Regions from separate parts of the Desulfallas thermosapovorans DSM 6562 genome, predicted to be linked through region 1. Evidence: riboswitches for the same ligand, from Rfam matches in the RefSeq annotation. Region 1 holds a riboswitch; each other region holds the start of a gene.
What was found. A riboswitch is a leader RNA that binds a small molecule or an ion and turns the genes downstream of it on or off. The one in region 1 is predicted to bind thiamine pyrophosphate.
Positions count from the first base shown of each region.

Region 1 (8,131 bases):
AGTAATTGATTCCAAGGCCCTGTCCCTGGCCCTGGGTTTTTTGGTGCAGGAAGCCAGCCAATGTATCCAAAGCGGCCTGTGTTTTGAAAATGTAATCGCCCGGGTACGGAAGTTGCAAAAAAACGTCAAGGTATACTTTGTGGTCAAAACTCTGGAATACCTGAAAAAAGGCGGGCGGATTGGTTATGTTGAGGGGACCTTGGGGCAGATACTGGACATTAAGCCGATTATCTCCATTAACGATGAGGGCAAGTATTACAGCTTTTGCAAAGCCCGGGGCAGAAGAAAATCCATCAGTAAGATGGTGGATATTTTAAGGGAACAGGCGGCGGGTAAAAGAATCAATCTGGCCGTGGCCCATGGTGATGCCCGGGAGGAAGCGGAGTCACTTTTGGATAGGATACTAAATATGAAGGATTTAAAGGTTAATGAAGCCATGTTCAGCCAGTTAAGCCCCGTAATGGTGGTACATACCGGACCGGGCCTGATTGGACTTGCCTTTCACGAAGTTACCGAGGCCGGTACCGGCAAATAGAAGAAGGCGAGTAAAATGAAAATTATCGTTGATGCCGACGCTTGTCCTAAAAATGCACTGCATATATGTACCCGCCTGGCCGCCGCTTATGGCATTACCCTGCAAACTGTGGCCAGTTTTAATCATAATATTAATTCCGAACACCATACCGTTGTGGGAAATGCTGCCCAGGAAACCGATCTGGCCGTCACCAATATGACGGCCAGGGGCGATATTGTGGTCACCCAGGACACTGGCCTGGCCGCCATGGTGTTGGGTAAAGGAGCCGCGGCCATATCACCCGGTGGAAAGATATTCCGCAAGGAAACCATTGTTTTTTTATTGGAGGAAAGGGAAGGCAAGGCCAGGCTGCGCCGGGGTGGCGGGCGCACCAAAGGCCCGCGCAAGCGTACACCCGAGGACGATGTCCGGTTTGAGGCCAACCTGCACAAGCTAATTGAAGAATTAACCCGGTAATCCCCTATACCCGCAAAAACTGCACAACCCTCATCCTTAACCCCTGTATTTACCTACTTTTTCCGCCATGGTCACCCCTTGGGGGGCATAGTCTATTTTAACCAGGGTTACTACCCGCCGTGCCCCGGCATCTACACAGGCCTGCTGGGCTTTTTTCACTATCTCCAGCAATTCATCCAGTTCCCCTTCCATGGTGGTTTCCATGGGTCCCACCTCATAAGGAACACCGGACCGCTGCACCACTGCTATAGCCTTGTCCACCACCCCGTAAATATCCCCGCCGGGCACCTGGGGCAGCACCTGAAAACTGACATTAATCACGGGCATTTTTTATGCACTCCTTTTTGCCCTACCAGTTACAATATTTCCTCTTTTTACCTTTAAACCTTGTCTTCATGCCTTCCCAGGGCGCAAAACGTCATGAAAGAATTTCTTTCAGACTTCCAACGCCCGGTATCATGGCATCGCCGGTATCACATCATTCGCAGCGATTTATTTTACTCTGACCAGCAGCATCAATCCCGAGGCGATGGTAATATCAGCCCGGTTACCGGCCAACCGGTTGCTGATACCATAGGGGTTGCCTATGCTGAAGGTGGCGTTTTCAAGCGGCCACCGGGCACCCCGCACCTGCACCCCCGTGACCACCCCGGTAAGGGGCAACAGCGAAAATTCATCGCCCGGCCGTCCCTTGACCACAGCGGGCTGCCGGGGTGCCACCAGGTTGATTTCGTTGTATTCATTGATAATCCTGGCCGGGACCCGGTGGTCCAGGGCTACCCGCAGCAGGTGCACATTGGCCAGGGTATGGTCAAAACGATTGCCCGTGGCCCCCAGGATTATCACTTCATCCGGGCGGCAGGCCAGCGCCTCGGCTAAAGCCAGGGCAGTATCGGTGTCATCCTTTTCGGCGGGGTACTCCTTGATGGCCACCCCCTGCCGCCGGTAACTTTCCAGCAATGACGGGTCTATGGAATCCATATCCCCCACAATAACCCCGGGGACAATACCCAAAGCGGCCGCATAATTTGTCCCGCTGTCCACACAAATCAGCCGGTCGGCCCCGGCCAGGACACGCTTTAGCCACTGCAAATCCTCCACCGTGCCCCCGGTCAATATAACACAACGCATTGATTCACCTTCGTTTTAATTAGGTTTTACTCTGTGTTAGTATGCGTGATCAAGGTTTTATGTAAGCATATCCCTGGGATTGTTTTTTGGCGATTTCAGTTATACCCGCCGGCACTACCCGGACATAGGCGGGCAATGATTTTTCAGCCAAAGAGTGCATATTCAGTGCATTGCGGCAAGCGGCAAAAACAACCCCCAACGCGGCCAACTCTTGCATTTCCCGGTGCAGGTCCTCCTCCGGGCCACTGCCATAAGCGGTTACCGCTGCACCGTTGGCCACAATTTCAATATCCGCCTGGCCCTGCCCAACGTCCTTGATAAAATTTTGGACATTTACAATTACCCTGGGCCACCTTGGGTTTTCATTGACATGAAAAAGAACCTTCAACCTGCTCATAATCGATAATCTCCTTTCACAGTAATAAAAAATTTAAAAGCGCACCCACAGGTCAGGTGCGCTTTATAAATGTAGTTCAAACCTTTCCTACGCGGGCATTACCCCGATCAGGTCAACGGGTCAGGTGCTTACAGCCCTTTCTCAGCCCATATCATGAGCTCCCCCGGTTGAATTATTATTTTTTTATATTATATATCATTACGCCACACGGTCAATACACAGGCCCCCGGATTAGTTAACCCGGCACCGGATGTAATATGAACTCTTTAGCTGCTAACCCGGAATCAAGCCGCTCCTTTTAAAGGGCTCCAATAATCGCTGCACCGCCGGCACAGTGACCTCACCCGCCAGTAATTCTTTTAACCCGCCTTTGTAAACCATATTGCCTTGATCTATCACCGCCACTTTATCCGTGAGGTAGGGAATTTCGTTAAAATCATGGGTAACGAAAACGGTGGTGACGCCGGTATTGGCCAGCAGTGCCCCCAACTCCTCCAGAAGCTCCAGCCGCGTGGAAAAATCAAGGGCTGAAAAGGGCTCATCTAAAAATACAACCTCGGGTTCTAAAACGAATGCCCGGGCCAGGCTGACCCGCTGTGCCTCGCCTCCGGACAAATGCAGCGGCTTGCGGTGGCGCAAGGCGGTTATGCCGAACCGCTCCAGCCAGTAATCCACCCGGCGCTGCCTTTGGGCCCCGGTGATACCCCTGAAATACATGCCCTGGGCGACGTTATTGAACACTGTGGTATTTAACAAAAGCGGTTCCTGAAACACCACGGCCATACGGCGACGAAAGTCCAGGCTGTTTTTACCCGTCACCTTCTCCCCCCGGAAAAATACCTCCCCGGATGTGGGAGGCTCCAGCAAAGCCAGCACTTTTAAAAAGGTGCTCTTGCCCGCTCCGTTGGGGCCAATCACCGCCAGGCGTTCCCCTCTCTCCAGATGGAAATCATCGATTTGTAAAATAGTTTTGTTATCCTTTACCAGTACCACGTCTTTTAAAGCTAGCATAGGGTTTACTCCCTTGAGTGTTTGTTACCGGTCTAATTTTAAAGCTAATTTTATATTCGGTGTAAGGGTTAAGTCAAGCTAATACACCGGTTACCAATGTATTTATATTAACAGCATAGCCATAATGGCACAAATGGTTGTTAACATGATGGAAATAACAAAGGCTGTTTTAATCACCTGGCTTTCTATACCCAGCGCATCTATGGTGGCAGCGGCGTTTTGCAATTTAGCCGGGGAAATTACACTTGCCAATCCCCCACCGATGGCGGTTGCCGCAATAACTATCAAAGAATCAACATTAAGCATTTCCGAAGTTAACAGGTGGTATTTTGTAAACATGGCAATGGTTGATGCCTCACTGCCGCTGACAAAACCCCCGAACAACCCCAGGTAACTGCTGATGAACGGGTACAGGGGACCGAAGGTGTTTGCCGACGCCTGGGCTAATACCGCAATCATATTTGAGTTGGGGTTGGTAATCTCCCAAACAACACCTGTATCCTGCATCCCTGAATTATTAAGCACAAAGGCAGTGGCAAAAAACACACCCGCTGCAAAAGTCGGCCTTGGAGCCCGCGCCAGCCATTTGGAACAGGTTTCCTTGATGGCTTTACCTGAAGGTTTGATAATTAAAAATGATAGAACCGTACTTATAAACACCCAGGTGTAGGCGTTCCAGAGCAATCTTGTTTTAATGGTCTGGCCCGGAATTATTGAGACTGCCGTGGTAATGCCGTTAAAAAGCAGGTCAAATATGGGTTTATAAAAGTTGATCACCAACAACAAGGTAACCAGGATCAACCAGGGAGAAAGGGCCTTTAACAGAGACATTTCTTTTTCCGTGTTTAGATCTTCTGCGGTTAGTTTGGACCGGTCAATAATTGGCTGGCCGGTGACCCGTAAATAGGCAAGCATTACTAAAATTGTGCACATTCCTGCAACCACGCCTGTTAATACAACTCCTGAACTCAGAAAAGGAATATGACTCATGGCAATGGCGGCACCGCCATTGGTCAAGCCGGCCAGTACACACGGTACAAGCCCTTCCTTGACTAACTTGAACCGGCCTACGATATATAGCATACCGAATCCAATTACGGTGGATATTACCGGTAGAAATATTGAAATCACCCTGGCCGACTCCACCAGTGAAGTACCTGTCAAGTCGCCAATAATAACCAGAGCGGAACCCAGTAGTGCATAAGTGCACAGGGCATCAAAACCAATTGCCGGCAAGGCAATGGCCACAAAGGTGGAGTACCCCATAGCCAGCAAAATGGGGGGCAAAATAGATACCGGAGTGGCACCAATAGATACCAGAAGGGTCCCCGCACCTACACAGAGCAGCATAATCTGAACTGGTTTATCAGTTGGAGCCAGTGTTTTGATGAATACCACTATTCTTTGCAGAGCACCGGTAGCCTGCATAAAGGTAATTTGAAAAATTGAGGCGAAGACCATAATGGAAACAGGGAAGGAAGAGATAAAGCCGGCAAGGCTGGATTTAAGACTAACTTCAAGAGAGGTGTTAAAAAAAATTAAAGCTATCATGATAGTTAACACCCAACCTACCGTACCACTGACATCTGCTGCAAATTGTTTTCTAACCATTAAATATACAATAGCCATAATGGGAAAAAGCGTTAAAAAGACCAGCAAACCCATAATATACCATCCTTCCATGCTACAATGATGTTGTTTTAAGCAGCTAATTACTTATTATACTAAAAAAATAAAATTCAGCAATAATATTATTTAATTAGAGATTATAAGTGGATTTCGCACGGGTTTTTTAAACCGCCTTTAATAGATATACTTTAGATTAGATGCTCTATATAAAAAAACAGGACCGGGTTTGACCGGTCCAGTTATATTTCCTCAAATTGAATATGTTTTTAACTCCGTTGAACTCCATTACCGGAACACTAAATTCCCTTGACATTAAACTTTTCACCTAAGCGCTGGCCCGTGAACTGCGGCGTCCTGCACCGGCACCCGACAGTTCTTCCATAAACACGGCCAAATCACCGGGCGGCAGCGACTGCGGCCCGTCGGAAAGGGCGTGTTCCGGAGCCGGGTGCACCTCCAGCATCAGGCCGTCGGCACCGGCGGCCAGGGCGGCCCGGGCCACGGGCAACACCAGCTCCCGGCGGCCGGTGCCGTGGCTGGGGTCGGCAATCAGGGGCAGGTGGGAGATATTTTTCACCGCCGCCACGGCATTGATATCGAAGATATTCCGGGTGTAGGTTTCAAAGCCCCGGATACCCCGCTCGCACAAAACCACCTGCTGGTTACCTTCGGCCAAAATGTATTCCGCGGCCAGCAGCCATTCCTCCAGCGTGGCGGAAAAGCCCCGCTTGAGCAGCACGGGGTAACCCACCCGGCCCACTTCCTTTAATAACCCGAAATTCTGCATATTCCGGCTGCCGATTTGGATCATGTGGGCGTAACGGCATACCTCGGACAGGTGCCGCACGTCCGTCACCTCGGTGATCACCGGCATACCGGCCACCCGCCCGGCTTCGGCCAGTATACGCAAACCATCGGCACCCAGGCCCTGGAACGAATAGGGCGAGGTGCGGGGCTTGTATGCTCCGCCCCGCAGCATCCGGACCCCCATCCGCTTCAGCCGGCAGGCCAGATTGACCATCATTTCCTCGTTTTCCACGGCACACGGCCCGGCTATTACCACCGGGGTTTTACCCCCGATCAGGCAATCCCCCACCTGCACCACGGTATTATCGGGCTTACTTTCCCTGCTCACCAGTTTATAAGGCGGCAATTTGGTTCACCTCCACCCCGGTCAGGGCCTTTTTCAAATCCCGCACCCGCCGGCTAACCGCTTCCACCATGCCGGGCTCACCGGCATGCCGGGCGATGATATTTACCAGCGCGCTGCCCACCACCACGGCATCGCAGTACCGGGCCACACCGGCGGCCTGCCGGGGATGGGCGATACCGAAACCCACCGCCAGGGGTAGCGGTAATGGCATGGTCATATTAAAACCCCCTTGGCCTGTACTATAAACTCTTTAATTTTGTCTATATCCTTGTGCCCGCCGGTTTCCACCCCGCCGGAAACGTCCACGGCATAAGGTTTGACAAGCTTTACGGCAGCCCGCACATTGGCGGCGTTAAGTCCCCCGGCCAGTATCACGGGTTTGGGGCAATCTATATTTTGCAGTATCCCCCAGTCAAAGGCCTCCCCCGTACCCCCGTAAATACCTTCTTTATAAGTATCGAATAAATAAGCATCGGCATTGCAGCGGGGCCACCGGGGCAAACCCCGGCCACCGCCCACCCGCAGGGTTTGGATTACCGGCAGGTTATGGTAAGGCGATTTACTGAAATTATTGTTGATCTCGTCGTCACCGCTTAATTGTATGGCGGTGAGCCCGCAATACGCGGCTATGTCAGCAACTTCCGCCGGGGGTGTGTTGACGAACACCCCCACCCGGGCCACAAAGGGGGGCAAATGTTGAATAATCCCCCGGGCAACCTCCGGTGTTACCTGGCGGCGGCTGGTGGCGAAAACAAATCCCAGGGCATCCGCACCGGCCTCCACCGCCGCCAGGGCGGTGGGGGTGTCCGTAATGCCGCAGATCTTTACCCTTACCCTGCGCCCCAAAGCCGCATCCGGGACGGATGCACTGGTTTTTAGCCGATTACACCGGCCTGCAGTCATGGGCCGGTCACCCCCCGGCCATCCCGGAGAGCACCCATCTCCCCCCGGGGAAACGCCGCCACGCCCTGCAGGGCGGCTGCACCCGCGCGCAGGTCACCGGAGGCCATCAGCGCCTCGCCCACCAGCACGGCATCCACCCCGCAGGCGGCCAAGCGCAACACATCGGCCCGGGTTTTAATACCGCTTTCGCTAACCACCACCACGCCGGGTTTATCTATATATTTAATAAGTTCCGCCGTTACCTCCAAATCCACCTGGAAGGTGCGCAAGTCCCGGTTGTTAATGCCGACAACCACGGCACCGCTTTTCATGGCCCGCCTGATTTCCCCGGGAGTGCGGGTTTCCACCAGCGCCTCCATACCCAGCCGGTGGACAAGATCGATATATTCACCCAGCATAGCGCCGGTGAGCACCCCGGCCAGCAACAGCACGGCATCCGCGCCCAGCAGCCGGGCCTCGTAAATTTGGTATTCGGAGATAATAAAGTCCTTGCGCAACAGGGGCAGTTTAGTGATTCGCCGGGCTGTGGCCAGGTACTCCGGCGCACCACCAAAAAACTGCCGGTCGGTTAGTATGGAAATGGCCGCCACCCCGGCATCCCGGTAGGCCCGCACCGCCGCTGCCGGGTCGAAATCCGCTTTAATAACGCCCCGGGAGGGGGATTGTCTTTTCACCTCGGCAATCAGCGCCACCCGCCCGGTTTTCAGCGCAGCGGCGAAATCACGACCTGCCGCCCGGGGTGCCGGCGGTGTATCCGCGATCCGTTCCTGAATTTCCCTTAATGGCAACCGCCGCCGGCTTTCCGCCACTTCCTCCCGTTTATGTTGTAATATTCGAGTTAACATGTCACCGCCCGCAGGTAATGTCGTTGTATTCATAGCCCGGCCACCCTGTCCTTTTTGCACCCGGTGGTAAA
Region 1 covers NZ_VNHM01000006.1:148,765-156,895, forward strand. The annotation lists gene LX24_RS06995 (DegV family protein) at 1-535, shown strand, start outside; gene LX24_RS07000 (YaiI/YqxD family protein) at 551-991, shown strand; gene LX24_RS07005 (thiamine-binding protein) at 1,028-1,318, opposite strand; gene LX24_RS07010 (thiamine diphosphokinase) at 1,484-2,122, opposite strand; gene LX24_RS07015 (DsrE family protein) at 2,172-2,519, opposite strand; TPP riboswitch at 2,586-2,694, opposite strand; gene LX24_RS07020 (energy-coupling factor ABC transporter ATP-binding protein) at 2,793-3,530, opposite strand; gene LX24_RS07025 (L-lactate permease) at 3,633-5,195, opposite strand; gene aroF (3-deoxy-7-phosphoheptulonate synthase) at 5,485-6,312, opposite strand; gene LX24_RS07035 (tryptophan synthase subunit alpha) at 6,299-6,529, opposite strand; gene LX24_RS07040 (phosphoribosylanthranilate isomerase) at 6,526-7,215, opposite strand; gene trpC (indole-3-glycerol phosphate synthase TrpC) at 7,212-8,093, opposite strand; gene trpD (anthranilate phosphoribosyltransferase) at 8,090-8,131, opposite strand, start outside.

Region 2 (8,131 bases), on a different contig from region 1:
AACTTGTTATATAACTTTTGCACGCCGGAACGACTATCTCTGGCCAGCACCGGTAAAATTTCTTCATCTACTTGTTCACTGGCGGCAAGCATTTTCTTAATCTCTTCAATCTTCATGGCGGATATATCCAATGCAGGCACTTCCCCACGGGTATTTAATTTATATTCCATTTTACCATCTTTGCCGCCGTTTTTTCAAAAATTGGCCCGGAAAAAATAATCAACCGGGCAGGCAAATAGGTCCCGAGCCATGGCCGAGGACCTGGTCCCGGGCCTTTGCAATCCGCCGGTAAACGTAGTCCTTGGCTGCTTGAACAGCCGCCGCGGGGTCCGGGTTAAAGCAAAGGTAGGCGGCAATGGCGGAGGATAATGTGCACCCTGTACCGTGGGTATTCCTGGTATCCACCCTGGGCAGGGTAAAGGTGTGCATTTTTTGCCCGTCAAAAAACACATCGGTGGCTTCATGATCATCCATGTGCCCGCCTTTGATCAAAACTCCCCGGGCACCCAGGCCATGGATTAGCCGGGCCGCCCTGTAAACAGAGTCCGCACCGGTAATCTTTATACCCGCCAAAATTTCAGCCTCATATTTATTGGGGGTAACGATAAAAGCCCGGGGCAGTAATTTTTCTTTAATGGTTTGCACGGCGTCGGTTTCCAGCAGCAGGTCGCCGCTGGTGGCCACCATCACCGGGTCCACCACCACATATTTTACATCATGGGCCGCCAGCCGCTCCGCCACGGCCGCAGTTACTGCAGCATTGCCCAGCATACCAACTTTAACGCTGTCCACACCGATGTCGGATATCACCGCATCTATCTGGGCGGCCACCGTTTCCGCCGGCAGCTGGTGTATGCCCTGCACCCCCAGGGTGTTCTGGATGGTCACGGCGGTGATGGCACTCATGCCGAAGACCCCGATATTCTCAAAGGCCTTTAGGTCCGCCTGAATACCCGCGCCCCCGCCGGAATCGGAACCGGCTATGGTTAAAGCCCTTTTCAGCACTTGTCACGGCCTCCCCTTTCCTTATAAGTTTATTTGAACTGTTTTATTCCGTTAATTTTTGCATCTGAATTAATATATCCTGAAAATTATTGAACCGGCGGGCGGTTATGCCCTCCCGGGCGCAATAGGCCTCTAGCGATCTGCCTGCCCTGGCGAAAACCAAACCGGCAAAATGCGCCGGGCAGCGATCGGAGTAACCGTCTCCGATATACACGTTCAAGCCGTCCGGGTCCATCAGCTCCAGCATGATTTTACTTTTGCACACCCCGCAGCGCCCACAGCGAGGGTTGTCGTGGGGGGTCTCTATTTTCCAGCCCTGCCGGTAATGCATCCGGTTGGCGTAAAAGGGCAGCCCCAGATTGTACCTGGCCAACATGGGGCGGATGTAATTATCGTACCCGTCGCTCAATATATATATGGGGTATCCCTTTTTCCCGGCCCAGGCGGCAAAATCGAGAAAGGTGGGGTCCAGCACCTGTTCTGCGATAAAATCATCCAGTTTCGCCGGGGTCATGTCCATCAGATCCAGGGTTCGCTGGGCGCAATCCCGGGTGGAAAGTTTCCCCGCTTCCCACAAACAGTTGAGCTCATGCCAGCCGGAAGCGGCAAACCGTTTCACCATGGTGGCGCAGACATCTTTGTCGGCAATGGTGCCGTCAAAGTCCGAAAAAAATATTATCGATTTTGCCACAGGTTAATCATCCTTCGGGCGGCGGCCTGGATATCCGGGGACGTCATTAAGGCTGATACCACGGCCACCCCGTCCATGCCGGTATCCCGGACGGCTTTTAAGTTGTCCAAATCAATACCGCCGATGGCCACCAGGGGCAGGCGGGTTTTTTGCCGTAGCAGGCGCAGTTTTTCTATGCCCAGGGGTGCCGCGGCGTCGTCCTTGGTGGGGGTGGCAAATACCGGCCCCACTCCCAGGTAATCCGCCCCGGTGTTTTCCCCCTCCCGCAGTTCTTCTTCGTTACTCACCGACAGGCCGATTATTTTATCTTCCCCCAGCAGGGGGCGCACCACGGTTACGGGTAAATCCTCCTGTCCCACGTGCAACCCGTCGGCGTCCGCCGCCAGGGCAATATCCAGCCGGTCGTTGATAATCAGGGGTACCCCCCGGGGCACCAGGGCTTCCTTTAAAGCCAGGGCCAATTGATAAAAATCCCGGCTGTTGGCGTTCTTTTCCCGCAGTTGCACCACGGTTACGCCGCCGGCCACGGCCTTTAAAACCTCCGCCACCAAATCGCGCCCGCCCAGGTAATGGCGGTCAGTCACCAGGTACAGTGCATAATCTATTTGTTTACCCTTCACCAGCACTGCACCCGCCCTTCCTTAATAACATCGTCGCCCCGCAGCTGGTAGAGCCGGTCCACCAGGGCGATCCGAAAACTCCCCGGCCGGTCCCCTGTTTGCCGGGCGGCCCGCTCTCCGGCAATATTAAAGCCCAGGAGACCGGTTACCGAGGCCAGCCACGGTTCTTCCGGTGCGGCCCCCAGGCAGGCGGCCATAACTCCCCCCACCATACAGCCCGCCCCGGTGATTTGTTGAAATAAATGTGTGCCGTTGGCAGTGCTTGCCACCTGCCGGGCATCCGCCACCACGTCAACGGCGCCGGTGGCTACCACAACAATATTATCCCGCCGGCTTAACTCCCGGCAAACCGTGTCCAGGCCGTCGCCGCTGTCCAGGGAATCCACCCCCCGTGCTTTGCTGGCCACCCCCGCCAAACTTTTTATTTCGGCGATATTGCCCTTTACTACTTTTAAAAATTCAATTTCCTGCAACCTGTGATACAATTTCCGCCTGCCTGGTATGGCACTGCAGCCCACCGGGTCCAGCAGGCCGGGCACTTTATTTTCACGGGCACTACCTGCTGCTGCCATTATGGCGGCTTCCTGTTCCGTGGTCAGTGTGCCCGGGTTGATGTACAGGGCGGCGGCCAGAGCGGCGAAGTCCCCGGCTTCAGCCGGGTTTTCCACCATGGCCGGGGAGGCCCCGGAGGCGATGATGGTATTGGCCACGTCGTTAACCGTTACATAGTTGGTGATGCAGTGCACCAGCGGGTTGCTGCGGCGCACGGCGTCCCACAATTCGGCACATTTTTTTAACAGAGCGCTGGTTTCCATATTGTTTCCCCCTTAGTTACAGCATAGTTATTATGGCTTTTTAGGATAAAAAAATAAAGATGAACCAGCACAGGGTTCATCCTTAAACACTTTTAAATCATTTACACTTTCCTCCGCTGGTATTAGCCAGATCAGGTACAAAGGGTCAAAAGCTGCCGCTTTACTCTCAGCCCCGGCTTCAGGAGCCCCCCCAGTGTGCCTATATTTAATTGTATGGTAATCATTTTATAGTTAATGGCAATACCCGTCAAGGGGTGGCTAAAATTGGGGGGAACAATTTGCCGTGGAATTAAGTCATATAATTCAAGTGCCGGGCAATGTGCAAGGGTGTAGCGGGTGCCCGGTGGCAAACTACTATCAACGGGGAGGAAAAAATGTTGCTGAAAAAAATATTACTGCCGGCAGTATTAATAGTATGCCTGGCCATGTCCCTGATTGGTTGTTCCACCAACCAGGCGGGTACCGGCGACGACACGGACCGGGGTCAAGGCACCGGGCAAGGCATCAGCCGGGAAGAGCAAACTGTGCTAATGGATGACTTCGGTGCCCTGGTGGCAGGCAGTGGGGATATTGATGAAATAATTAAATACGTGGACGACAACATCTCCAAGCTTTCTCCGGAGAATGCTTCGCAAATGATTACCGGGCTGGAAAAAGCCCAGCAGGATTATTTACCCGAGATGGAAGCCAGGTTTTACCCCGACGGCATAGCCCAAAAATTCTTTGCGGTCTACCAGGCCGGTGGGGATATTAACGACCCTGATACCATAAAGGACCAGGAGATAAAACAGCTGGTGCAGCAAACTAAAAATGCGGGCTATAAGGTGGATACCGCCGAGGGTATGTATTACCCCGTTATCGATTACCAGCGGTACCGGGAATACAGTTCCATGGTGACTCCAGATATTAAAGCCTATATCGATATTATGGCCGCCCACTCCAACAATCCTCCCGCCAAAGATGCCGCGCTGGTGATTGGCTGGGATGAATTACTGTCCCGGGCGTTGCAACAGGAAAAGTTTGTCGATACCTATGCTGACTCAGCCAAGCTTGCCGGTGTGCGGGATATGTACCGGCTGTATGTTCAATTTGTTTTATTCGGGCTCAATAATACCCCTTTGTTCAGTTATGATGATAAAGCCATGTCCCCTGATGCCAAAACAGGCTACGCCAGAGTACTGGCGGAAAGCGAACCCAGCCGGCTGACCGAAATTGTCCAGGGTTTCCTTGACCTTGTGGAGCAAAATAATAACCGGCTGACGGGTGAAGTGGAAAAATACAGGCAAAAATGTCTCGAAGATATTGGCATTGCGGGCATAGATTAATAGGGTTCTAAACAGGCTAATTCCATTCCACGGTTGTGACCACCCGTGGAATTATTTTTACCACCGGGGGAAAGATGTCTAATGGACATGCCGGCACATCCATGATATAACATAATTATGGAAGGGGCTGTTCGAAATGCCGCGCGGGATTCACTTGTAATCCTTACGTTGGCTGGCTTTTGCGCTTTTCGAACAAACTGTAGAAGAGACTCTCTCTAATAAGGTTGTTTACAATAATATTATATAGAAGGAGTTGGACCGATGGAGAACAAGGAAAAAAGTACGGACGCCCGCTATCTGCTGGCTGCTTTAATTGAGATATACCGGGGCAATGTTGTTTATTTGCCCGAGTTTGACCCTCAAATGGAAAGGGATTTGCTACGGGATGTTTTTTCATCCGCTATTAGCTTTGCCAGGTTTGATGAATCCCGGCAAACCATCAGCAATGAGATATTCAAATGCGTCAACGAAGGGGCCACGGTGAAGGAGCAGATGGAACTGGCCAAAGACCAAACCCCCGATGTATTAAACGCAAAAATGGTTGCCGCCGCCCATGTGTTGAAAATCATGGACGACAGTAAAATTATGCTTTCATAAAGCAGCTAACCTGCTCCTTGATTAATCACCATCGCAAGAAATAACCCCGCTATGGCAGGGGTTATTTTTATGCCTGGTTAATGCCGGGCCAGGCATTGTTAAAAGAATAAAATTCCCGGATAACTTCTAATCCTTTGTGTTATTAAATAGTATTAACTATGGATACCGTCCATTAACTTGACAAGTAAAAACAGGTGGGGTATTTTTATTTAAATAAGAACAATTCCTGTTTAGGAGTGATACTGTTTTGACGGCCCAGGATATTTTTGACAAATTAAAGGAGCATGGTTATAAAATAACTCCCCAGCGCCAGGAAATTATCCATTTGCTGGCCCGGGAGAAAAGGCATATGACCGTGGAAGACATTCATAACCATATAGCGGCCCGTTTCCCAAATTTAAGCGTGGATACCGTTTACCGCAATGTCGGTGTGTTGGAGCGGCTGAATATGCTGGACAGAACGGATTTTGGCGACGGCAAGGGCAGGTACAAACTGGTGGAAAGGGAAGGTCACCGGCACCATTTAATCTGCCTGAAATGCGGCTTTTCCGAGGAAGTGGATTTCTGTCCTTTGGATTACATTGACCAGCAGAGTATCAGGGAAAAAAATTTTGCCATTGAGAGGCATAATTTTGAGATCTTTGGTTATTGTGCCCGGTGTGGAAAAAAGGGGGATAAGTAATTGCGTAAAACAGCTGTTTTATGGTTATCGATCGTATTATTAATCAGTTTATCAATAACGGGCTGTAGTGATTCCGCCGGCCAACGGGGTGACACCGGGACGCAGGAGGATGAGATGCTGGTTTATGCCACCATTTACCCTGTTTATGATTTTGCCGCTCGAATTTGCGGTGACCGGGCCCGGGTGGTGCAGCTGGTGCCCGACGGAGTGGAACCCCATGATTGGGAACCTTCACCCGGGGATATGGTTAACTTGCAAAAGGCCGGGGTATTGATTTACAACGGCGCGGGTATGGAAACCTGGGTGGAAAAGGTGCTGGCCGGCCTTAAAAAGGGCGGGCCGGTGCCGGTGGACTGCAGCGCGGGGATTGCACTGCTCCCTGTGGATGGCCCAGCCCACGGTCACCAGCACCCTTTGGAAACCGCCGGGCATGACGCCCACACCGGCGGCCACGACGACGGGTACGGGCACGGCTCGAATATTGACCCGCATATCTGGCTGGATCCCCAAAACGCTTGCAAGATGGTGGATAACATACTCCGGGGAGTGCAACAGGCAGACCCGGAAAACGCCGCCTATTATGAGGCCAATGCCCGGCAGTACCAGGAACAGTTAAAACAATTGGATCAAAGGTATGCCGAAACCCTGGGCGGGGCTGGTATGCGCAAGTTTATCGTATCCCACGCCGCCTTTGGTTACCTGGCCCACCGGTATGGCCTGGAGCAGGTGCCCATCCGGGGTATATCCCCGGAGGCCGACCCCAGCCCGGCCCGGATGACGGAAATCATCAAAACGGTACGCCAGGAGGGGGTCAAATATATCTTCTTTGAAACCCTGGTCAGCCCGCGGGTTTCCGAGGTGATTGCCCGGGAAGCGGGGGCCGAAACGCTGGTGCTCAACCCCCTGGGCGGTTTGACCGCCGGGGAAAGGCAGGCGGGTAAAGATTACCTGGCCGTGATGGAGGAAAACCTGCACAACCTTTCCCTGGCCCTGGGAGTGATAGAAAACCATGATTGAATTAAATAATGTGCATTTTACTTACGGGTGCCACCCGGTGCTGGACGGTATCTCCCTGCATGTGCATGAAGGTGAAGTGGTGGGGATAACCGGTCCCAACGGAGCGGGCAAGAGCACTTTGCTTTATATCATCCTGGGGCTTTTAAAACCCCAGTCCGGGGAGGTTAAAATCCTGGGCGTGCCGGTAAACAGGTTCAGGGAATGGCACCGGATCGGTTACGTTTCCCAGAGGGCCACCCTTTTTAACCGCAGTTACCCGGCCACGGTATTTGAAGTGGTACTGTCGGGCCGGGCGGCGCTGCGGGGCATGTTTCGCTTTTTCGGCCGGGGGGATAAACGTTGCGCCGAGGAGGCGCTGGAGCGGGTGAATATGTTGTCGTGGCGCAATACCCCCATCAGCGCTTTATCCGGGGGGCAGCAGCAGAGGGTGATGATTGCCCGCGCCCTGGCGGTAAAGCCCCGGATTTTAGTGATGGATGAGCCCACCAATGGCGTGGACGCCGCCAACCTGGCGGATTTGGCCCGGCTGCTCAAGGATTTGCGCTCCGATGGCGTCACCATGCTGCTGGTGTCCCACGAGCCGGAATGGCTTTCTTCCCTGGCCAGCAGGCGGGTTTGCCTGGACCGTAAAATTTGCTCCTGCCATTGCCATGACTATCCCGGTGAACTGCTCTGGCGGGAATGCACGCAGAGCCGGGAAGAAAAAATAAGCCTGGACTGCGCGGACAGTCTGGTCAGGGGGTAGGTACCCGTTGGAGATATTTCAGTATGATTTTATGCTGCGGGCTCTGGGTGGGGGGCTGCTGGCGGGGGTTATTTGCCCCATTATCGGGCTTTTTATCACCCTGCGCCGCATGTCCATGATTGCCGACGCCCTGTCCCACGTTTGCCTGTCCGGGGTGGCGGCCGGCCTTTTAATGGGCACCCAGCCCGTGCTGGCGGCATCCGCCTTTGCCCTGGGCGGCTCACTGTTAATTGAAGGCTTGCGGGACAAATACAAGCATTATGCCGAGCTAGCCATTGCCATTATTTTATCGGCCGGGGTGGCCCTGGGGGCTATCCTGATTGGTTTGGGCAACGGCTTTAACGGCAGTTTTATGAGTTACCTGTTCGGCAGTATCGTCCTGATCACCGGGGAGGATATTTATGTCATGGCGGCCATCGGCCTGCCGGTGCTTCTGTTGACAGTGTTCTTTATTAAAGAACAGTTTGCCATCACCTTTGATGAGGAGACCGCCAGGGTCAGCGGTTTGCCGGTGAAATTGATCAATGTGGGCTTTACTGCCCTTACGGCGTTGACCATTGCGGTATCCATGCGTATTGTGGGAATATTGCTGGTTTCATCGCTGATGATTTTACCTGTGGCGGTGGCCATGCAG
Region 2 covers NZ_VNHM01000001.1:280,609-288,739, reverse strand. The annotation lists gene LX24_RS01445 (ribonuclease HII) at 1-170, opposite strand, end outside; gene thiD (bifunctional hydroxymethylpyrimidine kinase/phosphomethylpyrimidine kinase) at 220-1,005, opposite strand; gene LX24_RS01435 (MtnX-like HAD-IB family phosphatase) at 1,049-1,696, opposite strand; gene thiE (thiamine phosphate synthase) at 1,681-2,319, opposite strand; gene thiM (hydroxyethylthiazole kinase) at 2,313-3,131, opposite strand; TPP riboswitch at 3,223-3,333, opposite strand; gene LX24_RS01420 (hypothetical protein) at 3,506-4,456, shown strand; gene LX24_RS01415 (hypothetical protein) at 4,718-5,053, shown strand; gene LX24_RS01410 (Fur family transcriptional regulator) at 5,301-5,735, shown strand; gene LX24_RS01405 (metal ABC transporter substrate-binding protein) at 5,736-6,752, shown strand; gene LX24_RS01400 (metal ABC transporter ATP-binding protein) at 6,745-7,497, shown strand; gene LX24_RS01395 (metal ABC transporter permease) at 7,505-8,131, shown strand, end outside.
Region 2: it holds a riboswitch for thiamine pyrophosphate, as region 1 does, so the genes downstream of both, thiM (hydroxyethylthiazole kinase) here and LX24_RS07015 (DsrE family protein) in region 1, are expected to answer to the same signal.

Region 3 (8,131 bases), on a different contig from region 1:
GTTATGCATAGCCTGGTATACAGCTCGCAGCCTGGCATTTAACAAATCCGACTCCCTGAACAAAGCCATAATCATATCCACTTTGGTGAGGGCCCCCCGCACACGGTTGTTCTCGTCTACCACCACCCCCATGCCCACGGGACTTTTCTTCACTTCCCGGACAACAGTTTGGTAAGGCATATCCAGATCCACAGTTACCACTTTACGGGTAAGCAAGTCATCCACGGGGTCATCCAGACCATAACCCTCAAGCAGGGCATCAAATAAGTTAGTGCGAGTCAGGAGCCCCACCAGACACCCCTGGCCATCCACGGCGGGTATACCATCCAGACGGGTCCGGCGGAAAAGCTCCACAGCCCGGCGTAAAGTATCACCAGGATTTAATGTAGACGCTTCGGGGGTCATGAAGTCTTTCATGCGCACGTGAGACACCGTTCCTTTCCCTGTGGAAATACTGAATAATACATAGGGCAGCGTGGTATTAAACCTGCCTCCTGGCTTCACTTCTCCGTTCGGGCGATATTCCCTTTTTCCCACAGCCGAATTATACCTCCAAATAAAATAATAAACTTCCCGGTACCCCTTGCAAAGGAGGTTTCCGGGAAGCTTGGGAAAGAAACAGGTCAACTAACCAATGAACATTTGCACAAACATTTTACCATATGGACCGCCATTCACAATACCAATACCCACTGATTTGAAATTGTTGTTCAGGATATTGGCCCTGTGGCCGGGCGAATTCATCAAGTTGGTGTGGGCTGTATTCACACTATAGGCCCCGGCCAGGTTTTCACCGGCATAGCGGTAACTGACACCGGCCGCTTTCATCATATCAAAGGGGGAACCATAGGTGGGTGACGTGTGGCTGAAATACCCACGCTTGATCATATCCTGCGCCTTAAGTCGCGCCAGCTTGATAAGCTTTTCATCAGCCTTGAGCGCGGGCAGACCGGCCCTGGCCCTCTCCTGGTTTACTAAATTGAGCATTTTTTGTTCATCCGCAGTCATTGATGCGGGGGCAGGATTTGGTGCAGGTTCAGGCTTCGGCGGAACGGGCTGCGGAGCAGGAGACGGGTTTACCGGAGTGCTCGGAGTAGGCAACCGGCCGGGAGTATACTTGGTGGTGGTTCCGTTTGAATATCTAATGTAAATTACATCGGGATTTATATTATACTTTTTGATAATTTGCCCAATATAGCTATCCAGAGTACTCTGATCAACATTGCCTGAAACGCTAATGGTTAGTTTGGTTGCAGCCCAGGCCGGTGCTGGTACATCCATCGTCAAAAATATTCCGGCGCACAGCAACAAACCAATACATACAGATATAAACTTTTTGCTAGCTCTAATCATTTTGGCCTCCTAACAATTTTTTCAACAAAGAAGTTGTCCCAAACCACCCCCCTTTATTAGTAAATATTCGTAATGCAGGTACTTTTTTGTGAGGGCCGGTGAATGTGTAAAATTTGCCATTATATTCCCACCTTTGGGAAAACCATTTGATAATGCAGTGGCCCGGGTTTAAAAGGGGTGCCGGAATTAACTCTTAAATCCTCCATCTTAATGCGGGTAACCAGTATATACAATTGCCAGCCCGGCCCCTTTTAAAAAAAAACGTCCTGTCACCGGTTTGGTGGCAGGACGTTTTCACTAATATACTCATATAAGGCACGCGCCTACTATTTTTTCCAGGCAAATATGACCGGCTCCTTACGGGGAATAGCCGGCCATGTATATTTTTCCATTCTACCACAATTTCACCGGCAAAAAAAGTTAAAAAACGCGCCCATTTTTATTTTATCTGAGCGCGCATACTTGTGACACGATGCTAATTAGCCCGTACAAAGCTAGAAAAAAGGTAGAGAAACGGAATTTACACGATAGTTAAGAATTCCACCGGGCGTTTTTACCGATACCTCATCGCCAACTTTTTTTAATAATAAGGACAAACCAATGGGCGATAAACATGAGGCATCATCGCCATCCATACTTTGCAAAGGCAGCACTATCCTGAGTTTGGTTTCTTCATTATAGTCCAGATCTTGTAAACCAACTTCACTGCCAATTAAAACAAACGGCAACTCATTTGTGCCGGATTCAACCACTTTTATTTTTTTAGCAAACTGATTAACCTGAGTAATATATTTCTCCATAATTTGCAAAACTTCATTTCTTTCCTTGATATCCTGGGGAAAGAATTCATTTAGCAAATTTTCCTTTTCTTCTTCAACCTGTACCAAACTTTCTATTAATTTTTCATAAGCACCCTTTGTTAATTCAATGCTATCTTGCATTCCTACTTACCCCCTTCTCTTAAACATTAAATGGTAATAACGAAAAACACACAGTAAGGCACCTCGTCCCCCAAGGACGAGATGCCTTTAATATAGCTTACCATAAATGACAATCACTGTCAACTGTGCATCATGATACCATTTAATTGCAACCTTTATATTAAATGACAAAGGGGGTAATCGCTTAACCGGTAGAGTTACTCTGGTCAATTATCCTTGTCACCGGTCAAGCCCAGCACGTCAAAAAGTCTAAAAGCGAGACTGAGCAGAATGGCCACCACGGTAGCCAGGCCCATGCCCTGGAGGGTCACGGCACCAATTTCTATATGGGCGCCGCTGACACCCACAATCAGTACCACCGAGGTTAAAATCAAATTGCGCGCCTTATTGTAATCCACTTTGGCTTCCACCAGCATGCGGATACCGGAAGCGGCAATGACACCGAAAAGCAGCAGCGACACCCCACCCATGACAGCCGAAGGAATGCTCCTGATAACGTCCGCCAGTATACCCACAAAGGATAACAATATCGCGAAAACAGCCGCACCGCCAAGTACCCAAACACTGTACACTTTGGTAATGGCCAGCACGCCGATATTTTCTCCATAAGTGGTGTTGGGCGTAGAGCCGAAAAAACCGGAAATCGTTGTGGAAAGCCCGTTACCCAGCAAAGAACGGTGCAAGCCGGGCTCTTTGGCCAAATCCCGGCCTACGATATTGCTGGTGACAAATAAATGGCCAATATGTTCGGCGATAACCACCAGCGCAGCCGGCAATATCACTGCAATGGCCGCCGGGTTAAATTCGGGCCTGTAAAATGTGGGCTTTATGAATAATGCCGCCAGCAATTCTCTAAAGGACTCCTTGTTGCTATAGGCGGCCATAAATGAGGTATCCACCATACCCATAAACAAAGCCAGTATATATCCAGACACAATGCCGATTAATATGGGTATAATGGCCAGAAAACCGCGGAACAGTACCGAACCGAGAACGGTCACCGCCAGGGTGAACAGGGAAACGGTAATAACCGCCGGATCCAATTTCTCGGCGGTCAGACCGGCCATATCGGCCGCCACCGGGGCCAGTTCCAGGCCAATGACCGCCACTATGGCACCCATGGCCGCCGGCGGGAATATGATATCAATCCACCTGGTGCCTACCAGACCGATAACCAGTGCAACAGCACAGAAAACCAGTCCCACCGCGATAAACCCGCCCAGGGCCGCCTCATAGCCGTATTTGGGCAGCACCACCAACACCGGTGATATAAAGGCAAAACTGGAGCCAAGGTAGGCAGGGATAGCCCCTTTACAAAGCACCAGGTACAACAATGTGCCAATACCGTTAAACAGCAGCACCGTGGCCGGGTCCACATCAAACAAAATCGGAACCAGTACCGTAGCCCCAAACATGGCAAACAGGTGCTGCAAACTTAGCGGTAAAGTCTGCAGCAATGGTAAACGTTCATGTACTTGAATCTCTCTTTTGGCCAATTTGTTACTATTTCTCTCCCCTCGTTTATTGATTTTATTCCAGGATGAACCAACCGTTCATTTCACTTTAGACATCCATGCCGCTAACGCGGCACCAGTATAATATGAAAATTATTTAACGGTGTTTTCAGGAGAAATAAAAAGCTTTTACCATGCAGGATTGACTAAATTAAATTCAACCTGTCTCCGGCATCCCCCAAACCGGGCACAATATAAGCTTTATCGTTAAGTCCCGGGTCTATCACCGCTGTTATAATTTTGATGTCCGGGAACCTGTCAAGCACCTGCTTAATCCCTTGTTCCACGGCCAGGGCGCATACCAAAGTTATTTGACCGGGCTTGTACCCTTTATTGGTAATTATTTCCAGAGTTTTAACGCTGCTGTTACCAGTAGCCAGCATGGGGTCTACTACAAATACCCGGTCGAAATCAGTAAAACGTTCCGGCACGGTATCCAGGTAAGTAACCGCCTGCAAAGTATCATGATCCCGGGCAACGCCGATATGGGCCACTTTGGCGGCGGGTAAAATATCCAGAAAGCTGTCCACAAACCCCAGGCCGGCACGCAAAATAGGCACCAGCAGTATTCTGCCGTCGCGCAACCTGGGACAGCTTATTTCCATATCCAACGGTGTTATTACAGTCTCTGAGACACATTCAATATCCCTGGCAGCTTCTATGGCTAAAAGCAACCCCAGCCTTTTCATTTCTTTGCGAAAGGATTCGGTTTCCGTCCGTTTGTCCCTTAAAATACGCAGACAGTTGCCGGCCACCGGGTGGTCTACTACTACAACTGAACTCAAAACATTTAACCTCCATTTCTTGAAATAATTACTTGCCAAACTATTTAAGACAAACCTTACATGTTTTCGACAATTTAAAATAGTTTTCCTTTGTAATTTTTCCTGGAAACTGCATTTTTTTTGATATATGTATACCAATAAGATTCCCCCAAAACTAACCCCGGCACACATTTTCCATAGCAAGAAAATGGCCCGGGGTTTTTATTATAGACATCAATTAATACTAAATCTTTTATTTTTACAGGTTACTTGAACCATTCAGTACCTTATTCATATTGCGCACCGCACACATTTTACCACACATGGTACAGGTATCCTCATGTTCGGGCTGTGATTCGGCCCGGTATTGCCTGGCCTTTTCGGGGTCAATGGCCAGCTCGAACATGCGGGACCAGTTTAAGCACCGCCTGGCCTCGCTCATATCATCGTCCCATTGCCTTGCCCCGGCAATCCCCTTTGCTATATCGGCGGCGTGGGCAGCAATTCGTGCCGCGATTATACCCTCTTTCATATCCTCCAGCGTAGGTAGGCGAAGGTGTTCGGCCGGCGTAACGTAGCAAAGAAAATCCGCGCCGCTGGCCGCGGCGACGGCCCCGCCGATGGCACTGGTAATGTGGTCGTAGCCCGGCGCGATGTCCGTAACCAGCGGGCCAAGCACGTAAAAGGGAGCCCCGTGGCAGAGTTTCTTCGCCAGGATCATATTGGCGGCAATTTCATTTAAGGGCACGTGCCCCGGCCCTTCGATCATCACTTGCACGCCTTTCTCCCAAGCCCTGCGGGTTAATTCACCCAGGACAATCAGTTCGTGAACCTGGGCGGCATCGGTGGCATCTTTAAGACTTCCCGGACGGCAGGCATCCCCCAGGCTGATGGTAACATCATACCGGCCGCATATCTCCAGCAGATCATCATAATATTCATAAAAGGGATTTTCCCGGCCATTTAGTTCCATCCAGGAAAATAGAAGGGCGCCTCCTCTGGAAACAATATTGGTCAACCGGCTGGTTCTTTTAAATGTGGCCGCGGTTTCCCGGTTTATCCCGGCGTGAATGGTCATGAAATCCACTCCGTCCCGGGCATGCTTTTCCACCACGCCTAAAAACTCATCCGCAGTAATACTTTCCAGACTTTTATCATACAAGCCCACGGCATCGTAAACCGGTACGGTGCCGACGGCCGCAGGTGAGATATCAATGAGGCGCTGCCTGAACTCCCGGGTTTTGCCGTAACAGCTTAAATCCATTATGGCATCGGCCTGTAACCGCAGGGCATAACGGGCCTTCTCCAACTCAGTTTCCATATCACAGCAATCCTCGGAAACACCCAGGTTAACATTAATTTTTGTTTTCATTCCCTCGCCAATTCCGCAGGGGTCCAGAGAGAGGTGGTTTTTGTTGGCCGGGATAACCACCCTCCCCAGGGCCACCAGTTCCATAAGCCTGGCTACATCTATGTTTTCTTTGCGAGCCACTGTTTCCATTTGCGCGGTCACTATGCCCTGGCGGGCAGAAACCATTTGAGTATTATAACCCATATCAATTCCTCCTTGGCTTCAATGGTAATTCCCGGAGCGCCCGCCATGGCGCTATATCACTCACCATGCCGGATTTCCGATATAAACGCCACACGGCAGGCACTAAAGCGGACCGAATCAAGCAAGTTACTATCTTGAGACCGGCCCCAAGCAAAAAACGCACCTCGTAAGTTAGGTGCGCTTATCTACCATACCTTTCCTACGCGGGCATTACCCCGATCAGGTTCGCGGGTCAGGTGCTCAAAAGCCCTTTCTCAGCCCATAACATGAGCTCCCCGTTTCTTTATAAGATTGTTAGGTGAATTATATCTTCTATATTTCCTTTAGTCAAACTTGTTTGATACATTTTACCTATTCATGTTCCAGCCACCGGCCTTTGCATACCCGTGCCAAGTTTATCCTTCACACCGGGGAACAACGTTAACCGCTCCGGTGGACCGATTAAATACCCCTTCTCCTTGAGACCCTGCAAAGACAGCCGGTACATATCAGACCACCCGCAGCAACGGGAAAGAGCCTGTTTTAATATACGCTCGGGCACCGGTTTGCCGGTTTGGGAATGTACCAAATAATACACAGCCAAAATATTAACCTCATGCTTAATTAACCGCGGATAGTACTGTTTTATTATATCAGCCGCAGCATGCCGGTATTTGCCGGCATAAGCAAAGGTTTTTTCGTATTCTTTAAGCTCCATCTCCAGTGCCCGGGCTTCCATTTTAATACCGGCGCGACTGGTGGCTCTTTTAAATAGTTTTTCCTTGATAAAACTTAAACCGCTCTTTTTCCGGGGCACTTCCCTGCCCAGCAATATGGCCAGCAATTCAGTCACACCGTCTTTATCCAGCTTTTCATTGGCTTGTAGACACTGGGGAATGATAATACAGGAAGGACAGCCTTGAAAACAACTGCAACCTGTTACCAGTTCATAACAACGCTCCAGCACTCTTTTGATATTATCAAATACAGATTCCGCCAATCCAACGCCGCCCGAGTAGTTGTCATAGATAAATATCTGGGCCTGGTCACCATGCATCTGGAGGCTGGCCCCCAGGTCGTTGCGCTCGCACATTACCTCCAGGGGGATGGTGATGTGCAGCAGGTGCTTTAAAGCATGGGCGGCACCATATCTGATTTCCTGCTTTAGTCCCCGCAAATCAATATCCAGCCAGATACCAGCGGTGGAAAAATCAATGGGTTTCATAATTTGCCTGATTTCTCCGGACTTGGATCCTTCTTTTTGTTTATCCCTTACATTAACCAGTCTATAACCAGCAAGGCTTTTATGAATATTGAGCACACCGCTATACGCATCCACATTACCTTCCCGGCGGGTATGCTCGACCTTTTCCACGCCAATTCTGGAATCAATATTGGGCCGGGTAATATAATCCCCGTACTCGGGGGGCAGATCCCGCAACTGAATAGATTTGGTATCATGGTCTATACTGTCCACCAGGTACACCCTGTTGTAAACAGGCAGTATGGCACCAGGGTAAGCCTCCCTGATCACGTCGTCGTAATTATATTCTTCCAGCACCTGTCCCCGTGGACTGATGGTACGATAATTATCACTTTCCCCCCGCAGGTTAAAAAACTCCGGTTGCACCGCCGGGCCGTAGGTTCTGGGCCGGTCCGACAGCAACTTAAGCCTGCCGTGTTTCAATAGCAGCTTCACCGCTTCATAATAAGTATCCCTGTCCCAGTAAGCGGTATCTTCCTTACATAGCGGTAATTCCCTGGCAGCCAGGGGCAGGTGGTCCACCAGAAACTGCATTTTATCACTAACCACCGCTTTTTCAAAGGGCTGTCCGAAAAAGTACCGGGGGTTGCGCACAATATATAAATCCAGCGGGTCCTCGTTGGCCATAAGTACAATTAACGACTTTTGCCCCTTTCGCCCCACCCGGCCCGCCTGCTGCCAGGTGGAAGAAATACTGCCCGCAAACCCCGCCAGTATGCAGGTGTCCAAATCCCCCACATTAATACCCAACTCCAGGGCAT
Region 3 covers NZ_VNHM01000020.1:24,392-32,522, reverse strand. The annotation lists gene LX24_RS13535 (sigma-54-dependent Fis family transcriptional regulator) at 1-537, opposite strand, end outside; gene LX24_RS13530 (CAP domain-containing protein) at 628-1,353, opposite strand; gene LX24_RS13525 (GreA/GreB family elongation factor) at 1,848-2,294, opposite strand; gene uraA (uracil permease) at 2,501-3,790, opposite strand; gene upp (uracil phosphoribosyltransferase) at 3,955-4,593, opposite strand; gene thiC (phosphomethylpyrimidine synthase ThiC) at 4,832-6,127, opposite strand; TPP riboswitch at 6,306-6,415, opposite strand; gene LX24_RS13505 (DEAD/DEAH box helicase) at 6,483-8,131, opposite strand, start outside.
Region 3: it holds a riboswitch for thiamine pyrophosphate, as region 1 does, so the genes downstream of both, thiC (phosphomethylpyrimidine synthase ThiC) here and LX24_RS07015 (DsrE family protein) in region 1, are expected to answer to the same signal.